3 regions of the Corynebacterium cystitidis genome follow, and region 3 is predicted to be linked to each of the others. Evidence: predicted binding sites of a transcription regulator. Region 3 holds the regulator's gene; each other region holds the start of a gene.
The links. Region 3 encodes LexA, which represses DNA repair genes until DNA is damaged. Its sites were predicted from a motif close to CGAACANNTGTTCG; they were not measured.
Positions count from the first base shown of each region.

Region 1: CKV99_RS01985 (CoA transferase subunit A) is a predicted target of LexA. The motif match lies at 3,422-3,435, and genes of this name have one in related genera.
Region 2: CKV99_RS03505 (SAV_6107 family HEPN domain-containing protein) is a predicted target of LexA. The motif match lies at 2,715-2,728, and genes of this name have one in related genera.

Region 1 is NZ_LT906473.1:414,942-422,153, reverse strand. Features, by position in the region: gene CKV99_RS02000 (LuxR family transcriptional regulator) at 1-1,658, shown strand, start outside; gene catC (muconolactone Delta-isomerase) at 1,668-1,958, opposite strand; gene CKV99_RS01990 (3-oxoacid CoA-transferase subunit B) at 2,016-2,669, opposite strand; gene CKV99_RS01985 (CoA transferase subunit A) at 2,669-3,412, opposite strand; gene CKV99_RS01980 (IclR family transcriptional regulator domain-containing protein) at 3,543-4,325, shown strand; gene CKV99_RS01975 (acetyl-CoA C-acetyltransferase) at 4,322-5,551, shown strand; gene pcaD (3-oxoadipate enol-lactonase) at 5,558-6,322, shown strand; gene CKV99_RS01965 (helix-turn-helix transcriptional regulator) at 6,343-7,212, shown strand, end outside.
Region 2 is NZ_LT906473.1:729,647-736,858, reverse strand. Features, by position in the region: gene rsmH (16S rRNA (cytosine(1402)-N(4))-methyltransferase RsmH) at 1-425, opposite strand, end outside; gene mraZ (division/cell wall cluster transcriptional repressor MraZ) at 594-1,028, opposite strand; gene CKV99_RS03510 (DUF3040 domain-containing protein) at 1,604-1,999, opposite strand; gene CKV99_RS03505 (SAV_6107 family HEPN domain-containing protein) at 2,163-2,612, opposite strand; gene CKV99_RS03500 (GNAT family N-acetyltransferase) at 2,812-3,384, shown strand; gene CKV99_RS03495 (polyprenyl synthetase family protein) at 3,486-4,589, shown strand; gene CKV99_RS03490 (alpha-(1->6)-mannopyranosyltransferase A) at 4,589-6,142, shown strand; gene CKV99_RS03485 (Rv2175c family DNA-binding protein) at 6,045-6,401, opposite strand; gene pknB (Stk1 family PASTA domain-containing Ser/Thr kinase) at 6,478-7,212, shown strand, end outside.
Region 3 is NZ_LT906473.1:941,939-949,150, forward strand. Features, by position in the region: gene CKV99_RS04450 (1-phosphofructokinase family hexose kinase) at 1-201, opposite strand, end outside; gene CKV99_RS04455 (DeoR/GlpR family DNA-binding transcription regulator) at 374-1,153, opposite strand; gene lexA (transcriptional repressor LexA) at 1,326-2,018, opposite strand; gene nrdR (transcriptional regulator NrdR) at 2,760-3,215, shown strand; gene hrpA (ATP-dependent RNA helicase HrpA) at 3,225-7,136, opposite strand.

The DNA of each region.
Region 1 (7,212 bases), 530 kb from region 3:
ACCGGGCCAAAAGCATGTCTAGCGGTAACGACGACCTAGCTGGCCAGATGATTGAGCACGCAGAAAAACTCACCAGCGCAGGGCACTGGCGCCAAGCCTTCGAGGTGTACCACCAAGCCTCCGTTACTGCTCAAAGCCCCGTAATCCAGGACCAAGCCAATCTCAATGCGATCGAAGCGCTCATCGCAGATTCCGATATTCCCCAGGCCAACCAGCATGTTCGCCAACTCACCAGTGTTGCCCCTAATGCGCACATTGACTCGATTCGTGGTTACCTGGCGCTGCACCAAGGTCACCGGAGTAATGCACTGAACCTGATCAACCGATCATGGTCTCAACTGGACAGCACCGAAAGCGGAGATACGCAACTGCGCACCCGCGCCGCAAGCCGCCAAGTGCTTCTCAGCCTGTGTGAGTGGCAACCTTCTGAGGTGGTTCGATGGGCACAGACCACCTCGCACTGGGCGTTGCCAGAATCACCCCTTGGTTCGGAGGCCCATTACATTTCTTTAATTGGCACTGCTGCCTGCACCGATGAAATCCCCGACTTGACGCCCCTTGCCTGGGAAACGGAAACGATGGCGCAACGCAGACACATGGCGGCCGGCTGGATTTATTTAGTTCACGATAATCCTTTCGCTGCACGGCAGCATCTTTCCGTCGACGCCCACGGAAAGGGCTCTGAGCGGATCGCGGCCTGGATGGACGCGTGGCGTGCCCGCTCCTACCTGCTGTTGGGCGATCTCATCAACGCCGAGAATGCAGTAGAGCGGGGTTTGGCCCGGTGCGAACGCTACGGTATTAGTTTCTTAGAGCCTTTGCTGCTGTGGAGCGCCAGCGTTGTGGCTGGATTACGCGGAGACCAGTCCTTGATGTCGCTATACAGCAGGCAAGTTAATCTAAGCAATGATGCTTTTCCCATTCAGCAAATCCCTTCTGCGATGGCGCGACTCTATATCGCGTACTCTCAGCAGGATTCAGCTGCTATGCAACGCGCCGGGACTTTTCTTAGCAACCTCAGTGACACGGTGGATACCGCTCAACCTGGTTTTTGGCCGTGGCGCGATATTTGGGCATCACACCTGGTCAACAGTGGTCAACTCGATGAGGCCGAAGCGCTCATCGGTCAGGTCGGCGATCGTATCCGGTCTGCTCCGGTGGTGTCAGCTCAAGCCAAACTGTCTATGTCGGAAGGGCGTCTCGCGTTTGCCCGGGGGCAGCACCAGACCGGGGTGGCAAAATTTGATGAGGCTTTGGACATGATTGAGACGCTCTCGCTGCCGCTGTATTCTGCCCGTGTTCTTTTCGATTATGGCCAGGCGCTGCGCCGTTTAGGTAAAAGGAAGCTTGCCGACGATCTCTTCGCCAGGGCCAGCGAGTACTTCCTGGCGATGGGGGCCGATAATATGGTCGCCCGGTGTGGGAGAGAACGCCGCGCTGGAGGTCTTGGTTCCCGCATCCCTTCGGAACAGGGGCTGACCCCGCAGGAAAAGGAAATAGCTACCCTCGTTGCTGAGGGTAGCTCCAATAAAGATGTGGCTACGGCTCTGTTTTTGTCGCCGAAGACGGTGGAGTATCACCTGACGCGTGTGTACCGGAAGCTTGGCGTACGCAACCGCTCGGAGTTAGGCAATGCGTTACGCCGCTTCGACGCTTAACGACGCACACTAATACGCGCAGGCATCCGTCCAGTTCGGGTGTTTTGCCAAAGGGGTGACTTTGATTTTCATGTATTTGAACATGGGGAATCCCTGGAAGACCTCATGGAGCTGGTCTGTGTTTTCGACGTCGTAGATGGAGTAGTTGGCGTACTCTCCGACGACGCGCCAGATCCCTTTCATGGTTCCTGCGACCTGCAGGTTACCGGAGTATTCCTTTTCGCGGGCTTGGTAGTCGGCGATCTCATCGGCAGTCAGATTGTCAGGGAAGCTGACATCCATCCGGGCAAGAAATAGCATTGCTCTCCTACTTTTCGTGGTGTGTTGTTGATCTTAGGGTAGTGGTCTTAGGGTGTCTTAGGTTGTCGCGAGGTTGTCTGCAACCGTGAATGGTGCTGCAGTCACTTCTCGTACTGAGTCCACAGTTTCGTCGTCGGCAAGCTCAACAAGCGTTAAGCCGGTCTTCGCGTCAACGTCAAAGACGGCGTAATTGGTCACAATTAGGTCGACGCACTTTGCACCCGTCAGGGGCAGTTTGCACTCGGGCAGGATCTTGCTGTCGCCCTTCTTGGTCACGTGATCCATCATCAGGATGATCTTTTTCGCACCATGAACAAGGTCCATGGCCCCACCCATACCCTTGACCATCTTGCCCGGGATCATCCAGTTGGCCAGGTCCCCAAACTGTGAGACCTCCATCGCGCCTAAGACAGCTACGTCGATCGCGCGGGACCGGATCATCCCGAAAGACTGGGAGGAAGAAAAGAATGACGCGCCGGGTGCTGCGGTGATTGTTTCTTTTCCAGCGTTGATCATTTCAGGATCTACAGCGTCGTCTGCCGGGTACGGGCCAACCCCGAGGATGCCGTTTTCAGAATGCAGGACAACTTCAAGGCCTTCAGGAAGGAAACCAGGGATCAAGGTTGGCATGCCGATGCCAAGATTGACGTACTGGCCGTTTTCTAGTTCTTGGGCAGCGCGCGCTGCCATCTGTTCACGCGTCCATGTCATTATTTGCTCACCGTCCGATTCTCAATACCTGTTTCTTGTGGCCCCACTTCAACTACCCGGTCGACATAAATGCCGGGCAGATGAATCTCAGTCGGAGTGATCTCGTCGACAAGCTCTTCTGCCTGGACGATGGTGATCCTGCCGCTCATTGCAGCATCGGGATTGAAGTTTTGGGCCGTTTTGGAAAACACGAGATTGCCGTAGCGGTCCGCTTTGGCCGCATGCACGAATGCGAAATCTGCACGGATGCCTTCCTCCATCACATAGACCTCGCCGTTGAACTCACGGGTTTCTTTCGGCTTTGAATACTCAGCGATGGTCCCGTCCTCGTTGTAGCGGGTTGGGATGCCACCTTCAGCAAGCTGGGTTCCCACGCCCGCCTTCGTATAAAACGCCGGGATGCCCGCACCACCGGCGCGCATCCTTTCCGCCAAGGTGCCTTGGGGTGTGAACTCCACTGTGAGCTCTCCGCTGAGGTATTGGCGTGCGTACTCTTGATTGGAACCGATATAGGAGCCGATCGAGCGGGTAATTTTCCCGTCCTTGAGCAGGAGGCCGAGACCGAAGTCGTCAGTACCCAGGTTGTTAGAAATGATGGTGAGCGAGCCGGCACCGTTTTCACGAAGCGCGTCGATGAGGCGGGCAGGTATCCCCACGAGACCGAAACCGCCCACCGCGATCGAAGCACCGTCTGCGATGTCAGCTACCGCTTCCTGTGCTGAAGTTACTGTTTTATCAAGCATGTCTCCACCCTAACGCCTGTTCGCTAGTTGCACAAGAGTTCACCCAGTGAACTTTTTGGGTATAGTGGTGGGTAAGCCAGAACCCCGCATCGATCGCCCAAGTACCAACAATCACCCGGAAGGAGTATTAGTGCCTCCCCCACCACCCGTTCAGTCCCTCACCAGAGGACTTGCCGTGATCAGCTCTTTCGGCACAGATCGTCCTCGCCAGACAGTGGCCCAGGTCGCCGAATCGACGGGCCTCGCCCGCGCAACAGCGCGACGTTTTCTGCACACCCTGGTTGAAGAAGGCTATGCAGACACTGACGGCTCACTCTTTTGGCTTACCCCCAAAACCCTAGAACTCGGCTACTCCTACCTCTCGTCGTTAGGCCTTCCCGAGATAGCCCAACCCCACCTGGAAAAGCTCGCCCACACCGTCGATGAGTCGTGCTCACTGTCTATCCTGGATCACGGCGATGTGTTATATGTCGGGCGCGTTCCAATCCGGCGCATCATGGCAGTCTCCATCACCATCGGCACCCGCTTTCCTGCCTACGCAACATCAATGGGGCGCGTTCTCCTCGCCGACAGATCAGAAGAAGAGATTGACCACTACCTGAAACAAGCCCCCTTCGAAGCCCTCACCCCTAAAACGTTGACTACGCCCAACCAGCTAGAGAGCGAACTGGCTCGGGTGAAAAACCAAGGCTATTCACTAGTCGATCAAGAACTTGAACTCGGTTTGCGGTCTGTGGCGGCTCCCGTGCGTGATAGCAATGGCACGACAGTTGCTGCCGTTAATATCTCGACGCCGGCTGCGGCCCACACCCCCGAATTCATCATCAACAACTTCATCCCTGCGCTGAAATCTACATGCGCGACAATCTCAACCGACATCCACGCTGCACACCTCGAAAGGATCTACCCATGACCTGCTCTAACAACCCCACGGATATCGTTCTTTGCAATCCTAAGCGCACCCCGGTCGGCCGCTACGGAGGCGCCTTTGTCTCCGTCCCGGTCCAAAATCTTGCCGTGACCGTTGTCAAGGCAGTACTCGACGAGTCTGGTCTCCAACCGGGCCAGGTTGATGATCTGATTCTTGGCCAGGCCTCCCCCGGGGGTTCTGCCCCTGCCCTCGGGCGCGTGGTTGCTTTGGACGCGGGCCTCGGCGAGTCTGTTCCGGGCATGCAGCTCGATCGACGCTGTGGTTCCGGCTTGCAGGCAGTAGCCACAGCTGCCGCCCATATCTCTTCCGGGGCCGCAGACCTGATTATCGCCGGTGGTGCGGAATCGATGTCGCGTACGGAGTACACCATCGACGCAGACATTCGGTGGGGCAAGAAGGGCGGCGACATGGTGTTGCATGACCGCCTTGCTGAAGGCCGCGAGAAGGCTGGCGGGAAAAACCACCCCATTCCCGGTGGCATGATTGAAACCGCGGAGAATCTGCGCCGCGATTATTCCATCGCCCGGGACATCCAAGACGAAATGGCATACAACTCTCACATGCGCGCAGCTCAGGCGCAAGAAGACGGGCTTTTCGACGATGAGATCGTCCCGGTTTCGGTCCCGCAGCGCAAAGGCGATCCTATCGTTGTGGACAAGGACGAACACATCCGCCCAGAAACTACGCTGGAGTCGCTGGCGCGCCTGCGGCCAGTGATGGGCCGCCAGGATGAGGAGGCGACAGTCACCGCCGGTAACGCATCGGGCCAAAACGACGGTGCTGCCGCCATGATTGTGACCACCCGCGCGAAGGCTGAGGAGCTCGGGCTGACACCAATGGTGTCGCTCAAAGGCTGGTCTGTCGCAGGTGTCGCGCCAGAGACGATGGGGATTGGCCCGGTGGCGGCCACCGAGAAACTGTTCAACCGGCTGGGCCTAACCTTTGACGATATCGATGTGATTGAGCTCAACGAGGCATTCGCGGCCCAAGCTCTGGCCTGTCTCGATGAGTGGGGCATTTCGGCTGATGATCCGCGCCTGAACCCCCAAGGCTCTGGTATTTCCCTTGGCCACCCCGTGGGTGCCACGGGAGCTAGGATGCTGGTCACTGCATCACACCGCATGGCACGTACCGACGCTCGCCGCGCCCTAGTTACCATGTGTATTGGTGGCGGACAGGGCCTTGCCGCAGTTATTGAGAAGGAGTAACCCACGATGATCACCCTTGACCACGTTGAACTAGGTAACAAGAATAGTTCCCGCACACTTGTTTTTCTCGGGTCCATCGCGTCAACCACAGCGATGTGGGCCCCGCAGTTTAAGGCACTTGCCGACGACTACCGCATCATCGCTGTCAACCATCGAGGCCACGGGGATTCACCTGTTGCTGATGTAACACCCGGGGTGACCACCATGGCGGACCTGGCGGATGATGTGCTCCACACTCTCAACCAGCTGGATGTTGAAGAGTTCGCAGTGATCGGGTTGTCTTTAGGTGGTGCGATTGCACAGTATCTGGCGGCCCACTGTCCGCAGGTGACCAAAGCAGTGTTCTGCTGCACCGCAGCGTATTTTGGTGGCCCTGAGAAATGGGTTCCGCGCGCTGAGCTGACGCGCCGTGAGGGCCTTGATCCGATGGTCGATGGGGTTGTAGGTCTCTGGTTCACTCCCGATTATGCGGACAAGAACCCCAGTACCGTTGCTGAGGCCCGCGACATGATCCTGAGCACCAGTGGTGAAGGATACGCGCAGTGCTCGGATGCGCTGAGCACGTGGGATTTCACAGATTCACTTGGTAAAATCGCCTGCCCGGTGCTCACCATCGCCGGAGACGGTGACCAGTCAACTCCGCCACAGGTTGTCTCCGCGATCGCCGCAGGAGTGTCAGGCTCGTCGACAAGTGTGGTTGTGCCCGGCGCGCACGTTCCCACCCTGGAATCTCCTGCCGAGTTCACGCAGGCTTTGCAAGCCTTCCTGTAGTTGGTGGATCAGGAACTGACATGGCTGGAAATAATTCGCAACCAGGCAAGTCAGTGCTATCAAAAGTGTCCGATATCCATAGAGACGAAGTGCTGCGTGGCCGCGTGATCGCCTCGATCCTCGAGATCCTTGATACACACCCGCAGCGCTTAGTCATTATCCCGATCGTGCCCGGAGTAGGTGCCCGCCGGTTCCTCAACCGCCTGGCTACCCACCTCCCACAGGACCGTGTTCGTGTTGTTTCGGCTTTGCCGTGGGAATCGGCACACCACGGGGCTTTACAGCGGCAGATTCAGCATGATACCGGCGCTGCTGTTCTCATCCACGATCTTGACCGCGCGGATGAACAGTCCCTGCGGTGGGTCGTGGAGAGCACGAAGCGCGGTGGCTTGCGGGTTGTTGCCACGGTGTCGTCGCAACGCGTGCATGAATTCGCCGATGACATTATTGCGCTGGCCCCGTTTACGCTCCCAGAAACTGATCAGTTCGTGCGCACCCTTGTTGGAACCAAACTTCCTGCGCTGCTTGTTGAAGATGTGCACCGCGCTACCGGAGGGCGCCCCGATTATATTGCGGAACTTCTCCAGGCCACACCCCGCGATCAGTGGTCGGATGCAAATGCGACGTTGAAATTCCCGCAAGCCTGGTACCACGAATGTGAGCATGCGACCGCAGGGCTTGGCGATGACACTCGGCGCGCTCTTTATTCGCGTCCTCTTGAACAGGAAAAGCTCGGCGAGGCCGTCGCCGCAGGGATTATCGATATAGCGCTGACAGAATCGGGGGCTACCCCGGAGTTCCGTGATCCCCGCTTTGCCGCCCTGACTCAAGCTGCCACAGGTTCCCCGCCTCGGGCGACGAGTCCGGTAGAGCGCGAGAAGCTGCTGTTG
Region 2 (7,212 bases), 210 kb from region 3:
AGAGGTGCGTCGACGGAATATGCAAAGCCACGTTCCTTCTGGTCAAGCTGCATAGATGAGACACCAAGATCAAAAAGGGCTCCCGCCACACCGTGGTTACGGGCTAGTGCGAAAGTCTCGCCGGCTTCGTCGTTAAGCGTCCTGCCAATCTCGTCAAAGCGTGTCTGAACCGTGGTAAATCGGTCCCCAAACCGAGAAAGCCGTTTGGAGGCGTCGCGCAAGGCATTCGGGTCACGGTCCACGCCGATCACGCGGGCCTGGGGGAAAACTGTTAAGAAGTGTTCCGAGTGCCCGCCCGCACCGAGAGTGCCATCGACAATGACGGCATGAACACCGAACGCTTCCACGGCAGGAGCTAAGAGTTCCGTCACACGGTCACGCATTACGGGGACATGGCCGTGGTTGGCATCGATATTGAAATCCATCTGCTTCACGGCCAGGTCACCCCCTTCACAATTGGCTGCCGGTGTTGAACTCGTTGCGGGGAACGTATAGGGCCCTGCCCGAAGCGGTCACTCTGATGTCGGGGAAGTACACCAGAAAGACTCACGCTTCGGGCAGAGTCCGTACACGCTCTCCGTGCGTGGCTACCGCTAAAGCAGCCCGGAAAGAATGTCATCTTCGTCCGCTGCAGCGAACGCAGCTTCCGTTTCTTCTTGGTATTTAGCCCAGGACTGTGCGTCCCAGATTTCGAGAAAATCCACCGAACCGATTACTACGCATTCCTTGGTGAGGTTTGCGTATTCACGGTGCGACGGCGACAAGGTGATTCGCCCGGACCCGTCGGGGGTTTGCTCATCCGCGCTCGCTGCGAGGTTACGAATGAACGCACGTGCCTGTGGGTTCGTGCGAGAAACAGCTGCCGCCTTTCGTGCTCGGGCCGCAAATGCCTCCCGGGGGTACACCGCTAGAGAGTGGTCTTGCCCCTTGGTCACCATCAACCCGTCTGCAAGTTCCTCGCGAAACTTTGCAGGGAGGGTCAACCTGCCTTTGTCATCGAGCTTGGGTGTGTAGGTACCCAGAAACATCCCGGGCCACCTTCCTTCGCTCAACTACGCCGGTGTGAATCTTCCCCAGCGATCAGACAGTCACCCACCTGATCGCCAGTAAGCCCCACTTTAACCCACTTTGCCCCACAAACGCCACATCTGTCCCCGAATAACTTTTCAAAAATGAAATTACTGCAGGTAAAAGACATGATTACCGGGTGGCGAATGATCCCCCGATCATAACAATTTCAGTATCCCAGTTGCCACAAAAGTCACAACTCTTCGATTTTGACCCTCCAATAACGGCCATTGTCAACAATTCGAATGTCTATGACCTGCACATTCTCAGGGAATGTGGCGACGGTGGGGCAAAGTGGGGCGCGACGGTGGGGCAAAGTGGGCCACCCCGATAAAAGTGCTGCCACGGCAGGATGGCGGGGGCCGTGGCACCGAAGACTGGCGCTACGCCACCCCTGGATGGGGGCAAATTCCGACACGCGCATTATGCACACGGTGACAAAACTCGAAAATCGCGCCTCACAGATTTGTGAGGCGCGATTTTTAAGGCGCGTTGAAAATTGTCCCAGCAGCCACTGCTGCCGTGGGTTACCTGGTTAGTTCCCTTCGAAACGGCGACGGAAGTTTTCTTCCATCCGGGAGCTAACGCCATCCTTTCGTGGCGTCTTCGCCTTTTGCGCTGAATGATTAACAGGAGAAGCACCATCATTCGGAGTACGCAAAATCCACACGCCGGCACCGAGCATGACAAAGAAGCCAAGAACACTAAGCGCAATGAACCAAAGGCTGACCTGCGCTAACGCGACGCCAGTAACGAGCAGGACGAGGCCCACTACGACAAGAGCGACGCCTCGCAGCGTGATCTTTCCAGTCGCAGGGCCGTCACCAAACGATGAACTTCCTGAAACTTGCGCGCCAAATTTAGGATCGTCTGCCAGCAGCGACTGCTCAATTTCACGGAGCGCGCGCTGTTCTTGCTCTGAAAGGGCCACGATTCCTCCCGGTGTAGTGGTGTTATATGTCCGGACCGAACTCTCTAACTTCTCAACGTACAGGGTATCCCGTTTGTTCCCGCAGAGGGAATCACCTACTTTCTACCCCCTCACCAAACCTCTACACCCTCGCAGCTGCGCGACCTTACGCAGCTGCGCGACCTTACGCCACTGCCGCACCATCCGGACCGAAGACAGCATCGTCATAAAAAGCGTATGCCAGATCCAGAAGTGCAACCACGTCGGCACGGGGAGGGTGCTCCACAATTCCAGACGCCACCCGCCCACGCAAAGCGGAGTAGCGCTTAAATTGCACCGCCCACCCTTTACCTACCTCACCGGTAAGAGAGAGTTTGTCCCACGCACTCGTCGGCAAGCGCTTACGCCGTGCAATAACGGGCGAGGATGCATTTACAGCGCCTGCCACACGTAAGGCAGCCCGATACGCATCCTCAAGCGCAAGATCGCACTTTCCTTCACCGAGGTGAGCCGACGCAGAAGCCAGCAACGATTCCGCAGCGGAAAGAAAACTACCCACTCGTTTCGTTCCCTGGCCATGGTGACTCGCAGCCCCCATCACCGTTCCGGTAGTTGCCGAGATAACGCTGCTCATGTCCGCTTTCCTGCCTTTCTCAATCCTGGTTTCGCTGCACTTTGGTTTTAATGTTGTGAGATCACCGTAGAACACGCTCCCGACACTAGCCCGCAAAAAATTCGAACATAGATTCTAATTTTTCGCATCGCTGCAGGTACTTACAGCAAACATCGAAATTTAAAGGCAAAAAGAGCAGTCACATGGTTTTATAGACCATGTGAGTGTGACGTTGCGACGCCTCAGTGGCCCCGAGTTTTCGATCCTGGTTCCCCGACTTGTCGATATCTATATCGACGCCATGGGGTATGCCCCAGGAATCCGCAGCGACAGAATTCGCGTATGGCGCCGAGAGATCCACCAGCCGGGCTTCACATCACTCATCGCTGTGTTGAACGAAGAGGTCGTCGGAGTTTCCTACGGGTTCATCGGCAATCCCGAACGCTGGTGGGACCGCCAACTCCGCCGCGGATTTGCTGAACGCGGTGGGGCGACACCCCAACAACAGGAAATGTTGCGCGACTACTTTGAAGTCGCAGAAATTCATGTTGAGCCTCAGCTCCAAGTCCGCGGCATCGGGCGTGCTCTGCTCACTGAACTATTGTGGAACGCGCCGGCATCGTACGCGATGCTTTCAACACCTGAAGTTCCTGACGAAAATAACGCTGCGTTCGGATTGTATCGGTCCCTAGGCTTCGAAGATGTCTTGCGCGACTTCTTCTACCACGGAGATACCCGCCCCTTTGCAGTCCTCGCTCGCGCCCTCCCGCTTCCTCAAGAAAATAGGGCATAGATATCTCGATGTCGTGGGAGCTGGGTAGGGTTAAAGAAAATATCTCAACTCGATTTTCACAACACAATTTTTACAACACAGTTTTCACAGGAGTGTGCCACGTGAGCGCAGCTCAAGATTTCCGGAATCTATCCCTTAACGACGTTCCCGCTGCAGTCACTGAGGAACTTCGCATTTTTCTTGATCAGCGCAATGACGACGTAGCTAAGATTGGCGCGCCAGTTACTCGCGCTGTAGAACACCTCCATAGTTTCGTCCTCAACGGTGGGAAGCGCGTCCGCCCCTTGTACGGGTGGGCAGGCTTCGTTGGAGGTGGAGGACTGGAGAATTCTCCTGAAGATCCACATGCAGTCTTACGCGCAGTGTCCTCCTTGGAGTTCATTCAGGCATGCGCGCTGATCCACGACGACATCATCGATTCATCCGACACCCGTCGCGGTAACCCAACTGTTCACCGCACAGTGGAAAAGCTCCACGCCGATTCAGGTTGGAAAGGCAATTCACTGCACTTCGGTCAGTCCACTGCGATCCTCATTGGAGACCTCGCGCTCGTCTGGGCCGAAGATTTGTGGCGCTATTCAGGGCTAAGCACCGAGGCTTTAGAGCGTGCAGCTGAACCGTGGCGCGCCATGCGCACGGAAGTGATCGGTGGCCAACTTTTAGACATCAACTTAGAAGCCACGGGGGACGAAAGCCCCGCACTGGCCAATGCTGTAAATCGCTTCAAGACAGCTGCTTACACCATCGAGCGGCCTCTTCACCTTGGAGCAGCACTTGCTGGCGCCCCGGAGAAAACCATTTCTGCTTTTCGTGGTTACGGCCATGACATCGGCATCGCCTTCCAACTGCGCGACGATCTGCTGGGAGTATTTGGCGATCCGGAGATTACTGGAAAGCCCGCTGGCGACGACCTTCGCGAGGGCAAACGCACCGTCTTATTGTCGCTTGCACTAGCACGTGCCGACGAAGCCGACCCCACTGCCGCTGCAGCTCTACGCGCAGGTGTAGGCACAGTCACCGACCCCACCGACATCAACAAGCTTGCCACCATCATCAAAGACACCGGCGCAGTGGAGCAGATCGAGCAGCAGATCACCACCCTGACAGAATCGGGTCTCGCCTACCTCACAGCGGCAGGCGTCGACAAGCACGTCCACGATCGCCTCCGCGAGCTTGCTATTAGGGCTACGGAGCGGCGCAAATAATGCAAATAATATGGACTCGACTCAGCCGAATAAACCCCACAACCTTAGGACTTATCGGCACCATCCTCATCACCATTGGATCTTTCGGTGCAGGCGCCACCCGCAACCGTGGTGGACTCCTCAGCGCCTTAGGCCTCGATTTCCTCACCTTTGGCCACGGTAAAGGAATTCTAGAGATCGTCTTGATGGTGGGCATCGCTGTACTTCTCGGTGCCTGGATCTTGACTGGCCGGCACGTCATCGTCGAAAAGCCCGAGTGTGACGACGACCGTTTCGCCACAACCTGGCGCTCCTTGTGGGCTTGGGTTGCGCCTCTCGCATTCGCAGCCCCAATCCTGTCGCGCGACGTGTACTCATACCTCATGCAGGGCGCGATGATGCGCGATGGCTTCGACCCGTACAACGAAGGTGCCGCCGTTAATCCTGGGCCCTATCTGCTTGAGGTGTCGCACGACTGGCGCAACACAACAACACCTTATGGGCCCCTCCACCTATGGATCGGCGAGGGCGTTACCACACTGGTAGGCGACAACGTGGCACTCGGCCTCATCGCCTACAAAGTGATCTCTCTTTTCGGTTTCGCAATGATCGCGTGGGGCGTGCCCCACATCGCCCGCAAACTCGGTGGTGACCCTGCACTAGCTTTGTGGATTGGCGTGGCCAACCCCGTCATGATTTTGCACATGGTGGGGGGAATGCACAACGAGTCAACCATGGTCGGCATGGTAACCGTGGGACTAGTCCTGGCGGTAAATCGCAGATTCGTGGTGGCAGTGGCACTCATCTCCGTCGCGGTATCGCTCAAGGCCACCGCCGCCATCGCGCTGCCCTTCGTTGTCTGGATAGCAACAAACTACTATGCAGGAGACACAGCTAAAGTTGGTCGCCGCGTGGCCACCTTTGTGATCACTGGCGTGATTGGAGTGATCGAAACCTTGGCCGTGGTGGGACTGGTCACCTGGGCTTCCGGCTCGTCGTGGGACTGGCTGGCGGAAATCTCCGGAAATTCCAAAGTGGTCAATCCACTAGCGCTGCCAACGTTAATTGCCGATGTTGTCGCTCCGTTTATCCAGCTGTTCCACGAGCGCTTCCCCTACAACGCCATACTTGCAGCGACACGCACACTTGGAACGATCGCCCTGTTAGTAGGCCTCGTCATAATTTGGTGGATCTTCCGCCAGAGTGATCGGCGCGCCGTGATGGGTACCACATTGGCCTACCAGTGGGCGTTCACCGTGAATTCAGTAGTGCTGCCGTGGTATTACGCCTCGGTTATTTCCCTGGTAGGCACATTCCGTCCACCCATGTGGGTGCTGCGCCTGACCACCGGGGCCTCCGTGGTGCTGGCACTGGCATTCACCGGCGGAGGTAACCACAGGTTCTATGACCTCTGGTTCCTTGGGGTCGCCATATTTCTCGCGTGGGCGGTAACAGCGTACGTCTTCCCCATGGGTACTAAAACGCCATCGCCTGAGCGCGCCGAATCACCTCTCGCGCCAAGTGTCCATGCAGTGCGTCAACAGGGCGACCAGGCAACGAGTCATCCTCAGTAAATAAATACTCGAGGATTTCCTCCTCAGAGAAATTGTTATCCGCCAGGACAGTCACCACCCCGGAAACAAACTTGGGCAGCTCACCATACTCGTCGAATAGTGCGGCAGGCACGTAGTTCGTCCCATCTTTGCGGTAGCGCACCAGCTTCGAAGTACGCACGAGATCATGCACCTTCGTCACAGGGACAGCGAGCTGGTCTGCAACCTGGGGGAAGGTCAACAGGTTCTCGTCGGATAGCAATGCATCAAGATTTGTCATACTCACACGAATTACTTTACGTGCTTTACGGCTGTCGGATTCCCCTTGGAGTGTAGTTTGGGGAATACTTGAACCTATGAAGCAGCTCGCCGTTGGAGATTACTTGGAGGACCGCTACCGCATCGATCACCCGATCGCCCGCGGAGGAATGTCCACCGTGTACCGCTGCGTCGACGAGCGACTCGGGCGTGAGGTCGCCGCCAAGGTGATGGATGACCGCTACGTCGACGACGCCGTGTTCCTCGACCGATTTCGCCGCGAGGCCCGCGCAATGGCCCAGCTCACCCACCCTAACCTAGTCAATGTGTATGACTTCTCCGTCCACGGCGACCATGCCTTTCTGATCATGGAGTTGATCACCGGTGGGACGCTGCGCGAACTGTTAGCAGAACGTGGACCTATGCCACCGCATGCTGCCACCGCAGTGATGCGCGCCGTACTCACCGGGCTGTCTGTAGCACATGCGAAGGGGATGGTGCACCGCGATATCAAGCCGGATAACATCCTGATCAACTCTGATAATCGGGTGAAGCTGGCAGACTTCGGGCTTGTGCGTGCCGCTAGCGACGCGAAGCATTCGACCGACCAAATTGTGGGCACGGTAGCCTATCTGTCCCCCGAGCAAGTCGATGGTAACGAGATCACACAAGCCTCGGACGTTTATTCTTCCGGCATCGTCTTATTTGAGCTTCTCACCGGTACTACCCCATTTTCCGGCGACACTCAGCTGGCTCACGCGTTCGCGCGCATTAACGAGGATGTGCCTCCCCCATCGAGTCGCATCGAGGGAGTACCTAAGCTTTTCGACGAG
Region 3 (7,212 bases):
GATAAAGGGGTCATGAGCTGCCGCGGGGAATAGTGCAATCGTAGACACACCGCCACGATGTAGTGCGTTGGCGACATTGACTCCCTTTCCTCCGGCGCTCCGGTGCGCGCAAATGGGCCGCTGGACCTCTCCCCGTTTTAAAGGACTTTCCAGGCTGAGTGTCGCGTCGACGCTTGGATTGGCGGTAAAAGTCACGATCATGATCAGACTCCCTCCATCGTAAAACGATGCTCTCCGTGTGGCTAATTCGGCGAAAATGGTAGTAAGTGATGTGAAGCACAAGAGTTATTAAACACAATTATGCCCGACTGTTTCCGGTCGGGCAAGGTGGAGTTGGGAAAAGCCTTGAAATGTGTCCGATTTAACGCAGTTTTTAGTCCGCTAAGATGACTTCCACACCACGTTCACGAAGCTCGCTGATAAACGACTCTGGCGCATCAGCGTCCGTCACAATCACATCCACCTGGTCCAGCGAAGCGAAGCTGACAAGATAGTCATTGCCCAGCTTGGTGGAATCACACAGCACCACCACTTGTCGAGCATTTGTCACCATGGATGACTTCACAGCAGCTTCCTGGGCATCAGCAGTGGAAAGTCCATGGTCGATGGTCAGTGCATTGGTGCCAATAAACGCAACTTCCGCGCGCATGAGAGCTAGCGTGCGCAGTGCAGTGTCGCCGACTACTGCTTGCGTGATTGCACGCACGCTCCCGCCAAGTAATTGGACATTGTCGAGTCCTGCCCCGGAAAGCTCTAGCGCAATGGGGAGCGAATTAGTCACGATCGACCAGGTCTTTGCCCCCGGATGTTCCGTAATGAGATCGGCCAACCCATTAATTGTGGTACCTGCGTCAAGAAAAATTCCGCCGCCGTTAGTGGGGAGATATTTCATTGCTTCGCGTGCGATTGCGGATTTGGCAGTAGGTGAGGACCGGAATCGTGTATCCAAAGGAAATTCAGTAGTGAGAAAGGATTGGCTGGCTACTGCGCCACCGTGGACACGGTGAACAAAACCATCGCGATCGAGCACTGCCAAGTCTCGACGGATTGTTTCCGCAGTGACCTCAAACTTCTGTGCCAGCTCTGTGACGTTCACGCGGCCTTCAACTGCAGTGAGTGAAGCAATCTGTCGACGACGTTCCTCTGCGTACATGGGACCTCCGAGTGCACAACGGACTAAATAAAGAAAAAGGGTCTTTATCCAGTATTCCAAAATACAGGTGTCCGAGTGTGTGAGTTGATGTCTGGTCGCCCCCGTCAGGGTGTAGAAACAAAAAGAGAGCGCCCCGCACTCAGATTTGATCGGGGCGCATTCGGGGTTGGGCTTAGAGAGTGCGCATTACCGATACCACTCGACCCATGATTTGTGCCTCATCACCCCTGATAGGGGCGAATGCATCATTATGTGGCAGCAGCCAGACACCCGTTGAATCGCGGTGGAACTCCTTCACGGTGGCTTCGTCGTCAAGCAGTGCTGCAACGAAGTCGCCTTCCTCAGCAACAGGTTGTGCTTTCACGATAACCCAGTCGCCATCCAGGATTCCAGCATCGCGCATCGACTCGCCAACCACCTGAAGCATATAGAGTTCTCCGTCTCCAACGATATCGGCTGGCATCGGATAGTACTCGTCGATGTGTTGCTCGGCGAGGATTGGGTTACCCGCAGCGATTTGACCAACAACTGGGACATAGCTGGTCTGCACCGAGTTTTCAGGGACTGGCTTGGGTTCTTGTGGCTTGTCTTTCTTCTTGGATAGCGGCGCATTAGGCAGGTGACGCAAGTCTACGGCGCGTGGCTTATTCGGATCGCGCCGCAAGAAGCCCTTCTTTTCAAGTTCCTTGAGCTGGTAGGCGACGGATGAAGTCGACTGTAGGCCGGCTGCATCGCCAATCTCTCGGATGCTTGGTGGATAGCCACGCAGGACAACGGCATCTTGTATTACATCGAGGATGCGCTTTTGACGTGCGGACAATGTTGCGGGATCTGGCTGTTTCGAATCTGACTTTTTGTGGGCCATAGTTGCTCCTGATTGTTTTGAGAGATTTCACCTCAGTGGTCCCGGGAAGGCGTTCCGGGAAATTTCGCTACTACATGTGTACCACGAAACTGCAAGTTTGTTCGAGACAGCAAGCCAACTATGGACAAAGTTTTTCTCGCGTGCTATAAATCGAACATAAGAGCTAATTCGAACAAGTTAGCGATAGCAGTGTTCGAATCTGTCGAATGCGCTTTGTATGATAGCGAAGCAAAGAAAGGGCACACATTATGACACTCAAGGAAATGAACATTCATCACGTCCAACTCGGTCAACATACCTCCTCTCCGGTTGTCCCTCCGGCGGCGGTTTGGGACCTTAACACGCGTGTTCAAAGTATGCTTCAGGCCGAACATGTTCGAACTTTGCGTGGAAATTATCGAACGCGTAGTCGTTCAATTCCAGAGCGGTCGACGCAGGAATATTTTGCGGAAGTACCACTCGAAAATCGCCGCGGATTAGTTCGGTCTCTCGTTTTAGGGGTTTTCATGGGATTTAGCATGATCGTAGGGGCAGCAGTTGGTGGGGTTTTTGCTGATTCGCCTTCCCACAGTCAAGGGCCAGTGGATTATACTGCCGAGATCCAGAGTGTCGACCGTCACTGAACCCCGGCGAGGAGGCAAGGAGCTAAAGACTAGCCAGAAAGCGCCGGGCTGTAAGATTTGGGGTGTGGGTTGACCCACAATAATCCTTGCTCCTCGATTGTAGATTGGCCAGCTGCCAGTGCATTGCCCTTTTTGTCATAACGACTCCTCGCGAGTGATTGACTCGCGAATCATCGACTCCGGTGCATCCATCCGGCGCCGACGTGAGTGTACTTCTTGTACAGGTCGGTTTACCACAGTAGAGAAAGCGATCTTGACAGTGATTAAGCGAAATGGGCTTTCTGAACCATTCAATCGAGACAAAGTAATCACAGGGGTACGGCGCGCCTGCCAAGGTCGAGACGTCTCCGACGACGCGTTGAAACTTTTGGCCCAAGAAGTGGAAGAAAGCATCCGCAGCCAAGGCAGTTCCCAGGTCCATGCGAACGACATCGGGCTTGCCATCCTAGAACCACTCCGTGCTTTAGACGAAGTTGCGTACCTTCGATTTGCGTCCGTGTATAAGTCTTTTGAAAGCGCTGACGATTTTGAATCGGAAATACGTCTCATGCGGCGCCGTGACCGCGACTATTAGAGCAGTGGCCTATACGCTGAGTTTGTCCACCATTTTCTGAATTCGTCGTTCCGATACAGGTTTCGGAGTACCCAAGCGTTGCGCAAAAAGGCTGACTCGCAGCTCTTCAATCCGCCATAGAATATCCTTGACTGCGCGAGACTTCTGTGCAGAAGCCGGCAGATGCTGCAGCTTCGCGTCTAGATAGCGTTGAGCGGACTCAATAACATCTTGGCGTTCTGCATCCCTATCAGGGTCGAGCGACATATCCTCTAATCGGATTCGTATCGCCTCCATGTATCGGGGCAGGTGCTGCAAATTCTGACTACCATGCACTGTTATCGCATGTTTTGGTAGTAGGAAAGCAAGTTGAGCCTTCATATCGTCAATTGCGGGCCCATGCCAATTGTCTAACTCGCTAACGACGTTTGCGTACTCCACCAATCCCGGAGCCACTGCAACAACAGTGCGACGGACTTTGCCAGCAACGTCGGGCTTAACTTTTTGAAGCAGGGCGTCAAATTCCTTCGGTGTCCGAACTGGCCCCCCATAGTCAAACATCAGGTCACGAATCGCGGCAACGCGTGCATCTTCTACTAAGCCCTCGGAGCCACCATGAGGATAGTGATCGACAGCAACACGCTGGCGCAGTGGTAGCCCCTTCGTCATCTGTGACGGGGACACCGAAATGTGGCGGAGCAATAAAGTCAAAGTAGCGGTCACCATAGATTGATCAGCCGCAGCTTTGGTGGGGTGGACCGTCACTTTCACTCCATTGGCAGTGGCCTCCAATGCGGGATATGCTTCGACCGTGTTGCCATCGACGGTGGTACTGACAGACTCTGGGATACTTCCGAGTGTGTCTTCCGTCCACTGTGCGGCAGACTTGGTTTCAGCTTTGCGCCCAGCCTTCGACATTGACGATTTAATCTGTGCTGACCGGCGGCTCTGCAAAGCAGCAAGATCTTTGTCGTGGTCTATTATTTTTCCGTGTCGATCCACTGCGGCAAACGTCATCCGTAAGTGAGGAGGAAGAGATTTGGGACGGAAGTCACTGCCGTTGATTCCGGAACCTCCGAGCGCTCGAAGCACTTCCGCCAATTGGTCGGTGAGTCGGCCCTCAAACGGAATCAACTTCGGCGTGGCGCGCTTAGCAAACTCTGGAGCTGGAACAACTGTCTTGCGCAGCGCCTTGGGCAGTGAACGGATTAACTCTGTCACCAACTCAGTGCGAAGCCCGGGAACTAACCAATCAAAGTCTTCATCGTCCACGTTGGCCAAGAGCGGAACCGGGACTAGAGCTGTCACACCATCGTATGGGTCGCCAGGCTCAAACTTGTACTGCAGTTCGTAGGACACCGACCCTTGACGCCAGTGGTCAGGAAACTGGGTATCAGCGTTAACGGAGTGTTCCTGATCAAGTAGCGCGTCCGGGTCGAAGTCGAGAAAATCTGGTTGGGTCTGGCGCTTTTTCTTCCACCACGAGTCAAAGTGGCGCCCTGTCACCGCGTTGTCGGGAAGACGTGCGTTATAAAACTCGAATAATGTATCTTCATCTACTACAAGACCGCGGCGGCGCAACTTATCCTCAACGGCACTCGCTTCGTCTAGCATCTGCTGATTGTGTTCGAGGAATCTGTGGTGGGTGTTCCACTGACCAGCTATCAGACCGTGACGAATGAATAAATCGCGCGCAGCCTCTTTATCTACTCGGTGGTAGGGGATCAACTTGTCAGCAACAATAGTTACGCCGTATAGCATGGATTTTTGGTGCACCATCGCAGCAGCACGCTTTGTCGACCAAACCGGCTCAGAATAGGAATGTTTCAGCAAATCTGCGGCGAGTTTCTCCACCCAGGAAGCCTGGATTTTCGCTACGTCCCGTGCCCACAGGCGCGAGGTCTCCACGAGTTCACCGGCCATGACCATTTCTGGTGGCTTTTTCGCTAGTGCAGAACCGGGAAAGATCATGAAGCGGGTTCCGCGTGCACCTTGGTATTCTTTTCTATTTCCGTCGCGCGCACCGATATTGGATAGCAACCCGGAAAGTAGCGACTGGTGGATCGCATCATGGTCACGCTTGCCGACGACATCCTGAGCCTGGGACCAACCCAATTGCTTCGCCACATCACGGAGTTGGCGCACCAGGTCATACCACTCGCGGATTCGCATGTAGTGCAAGTATTCTTTTTTCATGCGTTTGCGGAATGCATTGCCCGACATTTCATCGCGGGACTCGGTGATGTAATCCCACAGTTTCAAACTGGATAGGAAATCTGACTCCTTGTCCTTGAAACGTGCGTGTGCCTGATCGGCCTGCGCCTGGAATTCGAGTGGGCGTTCCCGCACGTCCTGGATGGTCATCGACGAAACTATGACGGTGACGTCGTCAAGCACACCTAGCGTGTTGGCCTCGACAAGCATGCGGGCCATACGCGGGTCGACGGGGATGCGGGCAAGGTCGCGGCCGATCGTCGTTAAGCGCGGCTCCTTTTCGCGTGTCGACGATTGCTCCAGCGCACCTAACTCATCAAGCAGTACCAGGCCGTCGCGGACTGCCTTGTGCTCCGGGGGCTGGATGAATGGAAACGCGGTGATATCTCCAAGTCGCAGGGAGATCATTTGCAGGATGACGCTGGCTAAGTTGGTGCGCAGGATCTCAGGGTCGGTGAATTCAGGCCGAGAGTTGAAATTATCTTCGGAGTACAAGCGGATTGCGATGCCATCTGCAACGCGGCCACAGCGGCCCGAGCGCTGGTTTGCGCTGGCCTGCGAAATCTCCTCGATTGGGAGGCGTTGGACCTTTGTACGCGTGGAGTACCGCGAAATACGTGCAGTGCCGGTGTCAACGACATAGTGGATGCCCGGAACGGTGAGCGAAGTTTCGGCGATATTTGTGGCCAGCACGATGCGCCGGCCTGAGTGCGGGGAGAACACGCGGTGCTGCTCTTGGTTGGACAGGCGCCCAAACAGGGGAGTAACTTCCACCCCGCGCCACTTCTTAGCCTCGATAACTTCGATGGCGTCGCGGATATCGCGCTCGCCAGGGAAGAAACACAGGATGTCGCCGGGGCCTTCGGCCATCAGTTCTTCGATAGCCGCGACGAGGCCGTCGAGCAGATCGATGTCAACTACTTTGTCGCCCACCTGCTGCTCAAGCGGCCGATACCGGATTTCAACCGGATAGGTGCGGCCGGACACCTCGATGATCGGAGCGGGAGTCCCATCGGCAGCGGCGAAATGCTGGGCGAATCGTTCTGGGTCGATAGTGGCCGAGGTGATGATCACCTTCAAATCTGGGCGGTGAGGCAACAAGCGCTTCAGGTAGCCAAGCAGGAAGTCGATATTGAGGGACCGCTCGTGGGCCTCATCGATAATGATGGTGTCATAGGCATTCAAGTAACGGTCCCGCTGCATCTCGGCAAGCAAAATACCGTCGGTCATGAGTTTGACCGCAGTAGTCTTTGAAACACGGTCGTCGAAGCGAATTGCGTAACCGACGGATTCACCGATTTCCTGGCCCAACTCGTCGGCAATGCGCTCTGCCACTGTTCGCGCCGCAAGACGCCGTGGCTGAGTATGACCAATCAACCCGCGGCGGCCTCGCCCCAAATCCAACAGCATTTTCGGGATTTGTGTGGTTTTACCCGAGCCAGTCTCACCAGCGATGATGACAACTTGGTTATTGTTGATCAGCTCCATGATGTCGTCACGACGCTCAGAAACCGGCAACTGCTCGGGATACGAGATTTCGGGGATGGCCTCGTCGACAAGCGATACCTTGAGCGCAGCGTCGTCTAAATCCTTCGCGATTGCCTGCAGCGCTTGAGGCGCACGAGCCTTGCGAAGACGACGCGAAAAGCGGCGCGCATCCGAAATAGTCAGTTCATCAAGTCGCGCGTATAAGGCGTCACGCGAAGCAGAGTCTGGGTTAATAGTCATAGCTGAATATGCAGTGTAGTCGGTGCTGCAAAGATGACTATCACAGGTAACTGTGGCCTTGAATCACTCGCGCGAC